Regions from separate parts of the Streptomyces sp. NPDC021080 genome, predicted to be linked through region 1. Evidence: riboswitches for the same ligand, from Rfam matches in the RefSeq annotation. Region 1 holds a riboswitch; the other holds the start of a gene.
What was found. Region 1 has a riboswitch for cyclic di-AMP ahead of ACH4S8_RS39680 (transglycosylase SLT domain-containing protein). Riboswitches for the same ligand answer to the same signal wherever they lie in the genome.

Region 1 (3,414 bases):
GACGATCACATGGCGAACTCGGTCGATCATTCGGTCGATGACACGGTTTGTCGATGTGTCGCTGCCATCACTCAAGTCAGCGTATCCGGTCAGGTTTCGATCACCGCGAGCGCCCACCGTCCCCCGGCCCACTTCGCTCCGCCAGGAGGTGTGCGGGAGTACACCCGGAAGGCAGACGGGAAGCACCTGCGTGCCCCAACGGCGGGTACCCCGGCTCGCGGGCGCCATCCGAATCACCGACGGTATGACCATGATCGGATGATGCGAAGCGACGTACGACGACATGCGGCGAAGTACCCGGAAGGGGTGACCGTGTCACCGCCATGCCCGAACCGCATGCGGCCGGGACGGGACGGTTCCCGTCCTCCAGCCGTGCCGCACGACACATTCCGTCCATCGGGGTGACGCTCATGCGCATCCGTACGCCCTTCTCCTACGAGATCACTCATGAGGACGCCCTCGTCCCCCTCTCGGACGGCACCCGTCTGCACGCCCGGATCTGAAGGCCGCCGACCGAGGAGCCCGTACCGACACTTCCGGAGCACCCCCCTCACCACCTGACCGGCGGAACGGCGCCGCGACCGGCAACGCCACCCCTGGTACGCCGGGCACGGCCACACCCCCGTCCACGTGGACGTGCGCGGCCTCATCGGCTCCTGGTCCCGCCAGCACCCGGACCGGGACCTGCCGCCCGGACCGGCGATCGGTCTCCCGCGGGAGACGCCGCGCCGGTGGGGCCACCGGCGCGGGGACGAGGAGACGGACGCGCCCTCCGTCCCCCTCCTGCGCCCGTACGTGATGGACGCGCACCCTCCGGCGACCGTGTACGCGTGGACCCCCGGACCTCCAGGTGGGCGACCTCGCCCGGCCCTCCCTCTCGGTGACCCCGGCCGCGTACGCGCTCCGGGACACCCCGGCGCCGGTGCGCTCCTCGCGGCACACGGGGGTCGACACGGGGCGCCTCGTCCCCTGCAAGGGCTGCGACGGGGTCGCCTTCCACCGGGCCCAGAAGCGAATCCCGCGCACGGCCGGCCGGCGGAGCCACGCAGCCGACACAGCCGACACAGCCGACGGACCTTGCAGGGCTTACGGGGCTTATGGGGTTTACGGGGCTTACGGAGTGCGGGAGTTCACCCCATGCACCTCGCACTTACAGCGAACTCCCTTGACGCGGGCTGCAGTTCACCTCGCACCGAGTCGGGTCCGGCTCCCGCGCGGTCGGCGCTTCCGTCCCCGACGAGCCGCGCTCCCCGACGTGTCCCGCGCCACAATTCCCGCCGCACGAAGGGCCGCTCGGCACCCTCCGGAGGGCCCCGCAGCGGCCGCCACCACAAGCGCAATGCCCGATTTACCCCGCATGCCTCCTTGATGCTCTTTGGTCTCGTGAGTTGGGTCACCGGCGAGTCCGGCCGCCGCCATGGACCCGCTCCCGACCAACCCCTTCGCTAAAGGCAAGTTGAGGATCCAATTCCGGCACAATCGGACTTTTCACCACCGCCCCAACCAGGAGAAAGCGATCTTCGCAGTCAAATCTCGCCTTGTTTCGGACATGTGCTCTCGCATACGTTCTGGTCGACCCCGGGCGGATCGCCGAATCCTGCCGCCGCCCGGAAACCCATCGACCCACGCACGGCAGGAGCGGGGGAACCACAGGTAAGCCGCCGATCCGGACATAACGGACCGGCTAGGGGTGAAGCCGCGCTCACAGCGCGGCCGGGCATCTCCCGCCCGAACCCGACAGCTCACCTCGCAGGCGTCGGAGAGGAAATTCGTCATGCCCATACGAGGCAAGCACCGCCGCACGAAGACCAACGTCATCACCCGGGGCATGATCGCCGCCGGAACGGGCGGCATCGCCCTCGCCCTCCCGCTCGTGAGCGCCACCGGCGCCAGCGCCGCCACCCCGGCCCAGGCCCCCCAGGCCGCCCACACCGCGGTGGTCCCCAACGTGCACCTCATCACCTACAAGGTGGTCGCGGGCGACACCCTCTCCAAGGTGGCGAAGAAGTACCCCAAGAGCGGCGGCTGGAAGAAGCTGTACACGGCGAACCGCGCCGTCATCGGCGACAACCCGGCCCTGATCCGTCCGGGCCTGAAGCTGACCGTCGGCACGAAGTCGCTGGGGACGACGACCGTCCGCACCACGGCGAACGCGACCTCCGCCGTCGCCAAGTCCAAGACGACCACCGTCACCCAGGCCTCCGTCAAGACGTACGCCAACAACCTCGACGGCTGGATCAAGGAATCCCTCGACGTCATGGCCAAGGCGGGCATCCCGGGCAGCTACGACGGCATCCACCGCAACGTGATGCGCGAGTCCTCCGGCAACCCCAATGCCATCAACAACTGGGACTCCAACGCCGCCGCGGGCATCCCCTCCAAGGGTCTGCTCCAGGTCATCGACCCCACCTTCCAGGCGTACCACGTCGCCGGCACGTCGATGAACATCTACGACCCGGTCGCGAACATCACCGCGGCCTGCAACTACGCGGCCAAGACCTACGGCTCCATCGACAACGTCAACGGCGCCTACTGATCCCGCCCCGCACCCCCTTCTTCACCCGCACCCGCCGACGGCGCCTCCCCGGCCCGTCGGCGGGTGCGTTGGGTGTACAGGGGTGTGTAGGGGTGCATCGGAGCGCTGGGATGTGTCGAGGTGTGCAGGAGGTGCGTCACGGATGCGCCGACGCCCCTAGAAGCCGAAGAGGCGCTCCAGGACCACGGCGATCCCGTCGTTCTCGTTCGACAGGGTGATCTCGTCGGCCACCGCCTTCAGCTCCGGATGGGCGTTGGCCATCGCCACACCCCGGGCCGCCCAGTCGAACATCGGGATGTCATTGGGCATGTCACCGAAGGCGAGCGTCGCGCACGGCGTGAGTCCGAGGTGCGCCGCGGCGAGAGCCAGGCCCGTCGCCTTGGTCACCCCGCATGGCTGGAGTTCGACGGTTCCGGGCCCCGACATGGTGACCGTCGCCAGCGAACCGACCACTCCCCGTGCCGCGGACGCCAACTCGTCGTCGGACAGGGACGGATGGCGGAGCAGCACCTTGCTGATCGGCTCCGCCCAGAGGTCGTCCCGGCGCGGCACCCGCACCGCCGGCAGCGTCGGATGCGGCATCACATAACCCGGTTCGATCAGCGTCAGCCCGTCCACTCCGTCCTGGTCGACCGCCGCGTACAACAGCCCGACCTCCGCCTCGATCTTGCCGAGCGCCGTCTCCGCCAGTTCCCTGTCCAGGGTCACCGACCACAGCATGCGGTCCGCGCCGGCGTCGTAGAGCTGCGCTCCCTGCCCGCACACCGCCAGTCCCTCGCCGCCGAGTTCGTCCAGGAGCGGTCGCACACGCGGTGCGGGACGGCCCGTGACCACGAGATGCCGGGCACCCGCCCGGGTCACCTTCGCCAACGCGGCAC
Region 2 (3,414 bases), on a different contig from region 1:
GCGCCGGAATACGCATGACCGACCTCCGCTTTAATCCCCGTGAAACGCCGTCGATTGACGCTTCTTCAGTGACTCTATTGCAGGAAGCCTGAATTTCCGATGGCATGCCTGAATCCATGGATATTTTTTGGACAGACGGCGTCCGGAAACGACGAAGCCCCGGCTCGATGAGCCGGGGCAACGAAAGCGGCGAGAAGCCGCGAAGCGGTCGTCAGACGTTGACGCCGTGCGAACGCAGGTACGCGACCGGGTCGATGTCCGAGCCGTACTCCGCGGTCGTACGGGCCTCGAAGTGGAGGTGCGGTCCCGTGGTGTTGCCGGTGTCCCCGGAGAGGCCGATCTGCTGCCCCGGAGTGACCGCCTGCCCCACGGACACCCCTATGGACGACAGGTGGCCGTACATGGTGTACGTGCCGTCGTGCATCTTGATCACGACTTGATTGCCGTACGCGCCGCCCCAGCCGGCCGTGACGACCGTGCCGGAGCCGACGGCGTGGACCGAGGTGCCGGACGCGGCGTGGAAGTCGACACCCGTGTGGCTGCCGGAGGACCAGAGGCTGCTGCTGGCCTGGTAGCCGGTGGAGACGTACGAACCGGTGATCGGCATGACGAAGGTGTTCAGTCGCTTGCGCTCCGCCTCGCGGGCGGCGCGCTCCTTGGCCTCACGGAGCTTGGAGGCCTGCTGCGCGGCCTCCTTTCGCGCGGTCTGCTCCGCCTGCTTGCGCGCGGCGGCCTCGTCGGCGGCGCGCTGCTGCGCGAAGGCCTGGGCGTCGATCTGGTCGGCGACCGTGTCGTTCAGGGTGACCGTCTGGGTCAGCCCGGTCTGCTCGACGGAGGCTTCCGCGGCGAACGCGGGGGCGGCCAGGGTGCCGATCACACCGGTGGTGGTGAGCGCCGCGACCCCGACGGCGGTCGTGGTGGTGCCGTGCACCCGGCTCGTACGACGATGCTTGCCGGTGCCACAGGTGAACGCCATGGAGAGGCTGATCCTTTCCTTCCCTCTCGCCTACCGGGTTAGCTGACGGGTTCGGAGCAGGAAGGTCTCCTACGGACCCCCTCCGGGGAGGGCGTCCGATTCACCCCAGGGACTGCGTGGGTCCCCGGCTCCCCTGACTCGCGTCATGGGGGACTCGGCGATGACTGTCCGGTGCCGCGGGCGCGGCGCACTGCGTGACGAACAGTCGGACCGACGCTAGACGGGGCCTCTTTCGAACAACAAACGGATCACGATTTTTGTAATCCATCCCACAGGGCAGAACGGCAACCGCCGTACGAATACGGACATCTCGCGAGGAGTGCCCGAAAAGAAGAGGGCCCTGACGGCTCTTCAGCAGTCGGGGCCCTCCTCGGTCACTTCGGTTCTACTCGGCGGCCACCACGGTGACTTCACCGATCCCGAGGGCCCTGACGGGCTCCGCGATCTGCGCCGCGTCGCCCACCAGGACGGTCACCAGGCGGTCCGTCGGGAAGGCGCTCACGGCCGCCGCGGTGGCCTCCACGGTGCCGGTGGCGGCCAGTTGACGGTAGAGCGTCGCCTGGTAGTCGTCCGGCAGGTGCTGCTCGACCTGGTCCGCGAGCGTGCTCGCGACGGCCGCCGCCGTCTCGAACTTGAGGGGCGCGACCCCCACCAGGTTCTGCACGGCGACGTCGCGCTCCGTGTCGGTCAGTCCCTCGGCCGCGAGCGTGCGCAGCACCTTCCACAGGTCGTCGAGCGCCGGACCGGTGTTGGGGGTGTCGACCGAGCCGCTGATGGCGAGCATCGCGGCGCCCGTGCCGTCCGGCGCGGAGCGCAGGACCTGCCCGAACGCCCGCACGCCGTAGGTGTAGCCCTTCTCCTCGCGCAGGACCCGGTCGAGGCGCGAGGTGAGGGTGCCGCCGAGGCAGTAGGTGCCGAGGACCTGGGCGGGCCACACGCGGTCGTGCCGGTCGGCGCCGACCCGGCCGATGAGCAGCTGCGTCTGGACAGCGCCGGGGCGGTCGACGATGATCACGCGGCCGGTGTCGTCGGCGCTCACCGGCGGGACGGGAAGCGGCTCGGCGGACGATCCGGTCCACGAGCCGAGCGTGTCGGCGAGCAACTCGTCGAGATCGACTCCGGTCAGGTCGCCCACGACGACGGCGGTGGCCGTGGCGGGACGCACGTGCTTCTCGTAGAAGGCGCGGACGGCCGACGCGTCGATGTTCCGGACGGTCTCCTCGGTGCCCTGACGCGGGCGCGCCATGCGCGCGCTCTCCGGGAACAGCTCCTTGGAGAGCTCCTTGGCGGCACGGCGGGCGGGATTGGCCGTCTCGTGCGGGATCTCGTCCAGCCGGTTGGTCACCAGCCGCTCGACCTCGCTGTCCGCGAAAGCGGGGGCCCGCAGGGCGTCGGCGAGCAGGCCGAGGGCCTTGGCCAGGCGCGAGACGGGCACTTCGAGGGACAGGCGTACGCCGGGGTGGTCGGCGTGCGCGTCGAGCGTGGCACCGCAGCGCTCCAGCTCGGCGGCGAAGTCCTCGGCCGAGTGCTTGTCGGTGCCCTCGGAGAAGGCGCGCGCCATGATCGTGGCGATGCCGTCCAGGCCCGCGGGCTCGGCGTCCAGCGGCGCAGCGAGGATCACCTCGACGGCGACGACCTGCTGGCCGGGGCGGTGGCAGCGCAGGACGGTCAGACCGTTGTCCAGGGTGCCGCGCTCGGGGGCGGGGAACGCCCACGGCTTGGGCTGTCCGGCCTGGGGCTGCGGGTGGAAGTCCATGGTGGCGAGCTCGGTCACTTCGCCGCCTCCTCGTCGGTCTCGTCGGCGGAGTCAGCCGCGTCGGCTGCTTCGACGGTGGTCGGCTCGTACACGAGCACCGCGCGGTTGTCGGGGCGCAGGCGGGCCCTGGCGGCATCCCGGACCTCTTCCGCGGTGACGTCGAGGACGCGCTGCACGGCGGTCAGGGCGAGCTGCGGGTCGCCGAACAGGACGGCGTAGCGGCACAGTTCGTCGGCGCGGCCCGCGACGGTGCCGAGCCGGTCGAGCCATTCGCGCTCCAGCTGGGCCTGGGCGCGCTCCATCTCCCTGGCGGTGGGGCCTTCCTCGGCGAACCGGGCGAGCTCCTCGTCGACGGCCGCCTCGATGACCGGGACCTCGACGTCGCCGGACGTCTTCACGTCCAGCCACCCCAGGGAGGGCGCTCCGGCGAGCCGCAGCAGGCCGAATCCGGCCGCGACGGCGGTGCGGTCACGGCGTACGAGCCGGTTGTAGAGCCGGGAGGACTCGCCGCCGCCGAGGACGGTGAGCGCCAGGTCGGCCGCGTCGCACGCGCGCGTGCCGTCCTCCGGGAGCCGGTAGGCGGCCATCAGGGCGCGCGCCGGGACGTCCTCCTCGACGACCTCGCGCAGCTGCTCCCCGATGATGTCGGGCAGCGAACCGTCCCGCGGGGCGGGCTTGCCGT

Region 2: another riboswitch for cyclic di-AMP. It lies ahead of ACH4S8_RS13860 (M23 family metallopeptidase); the one in region 1 lies ahead of ACH4S8_RS39680 (transglycosylase SLT domain-containing protein).

The regions. Positions count from the first base shown of each region.
Region 1 is NZ_JBIRQM010000023.1:104,584-107,997, reverse strand. Features, by position in the region: cyclic di-AMP (ydaO/yuaA leader) riboswitch at 1,579-1,771, shown strand; gene ACH4S8_RS39680 (transglycosylase SLT domain-containing protein) at 1,775-2,536, shown strand; gene ACH4S8_RS39675 (HAD family hydrolase) at 2,693-3,414, opposite strand, start outside.
Region 2 is NZ_JBIRQM010000005.1:124,866-128,279, reverse strand. Features, by position in the region: gene ACH4S8_RS13865 (GntR family transcriptional regulator) at 1-16, opposite strand, end outside; gene ACH4S8_RS13860 (M23 family metallopeptidase) at 212-976, opposite strand; cyclic di-AMP (ydaO/yuaA leader) riboswitch at 989-1,146, opposite strand; gene ACH4S8_RS13855 (M16 family metallopeptidase) at 1,362-2,750, opposite strand; gene ACH4S8_RS13850 (M16 family metallopeptidase) at 2,747-3,414, opposite strand, start outside.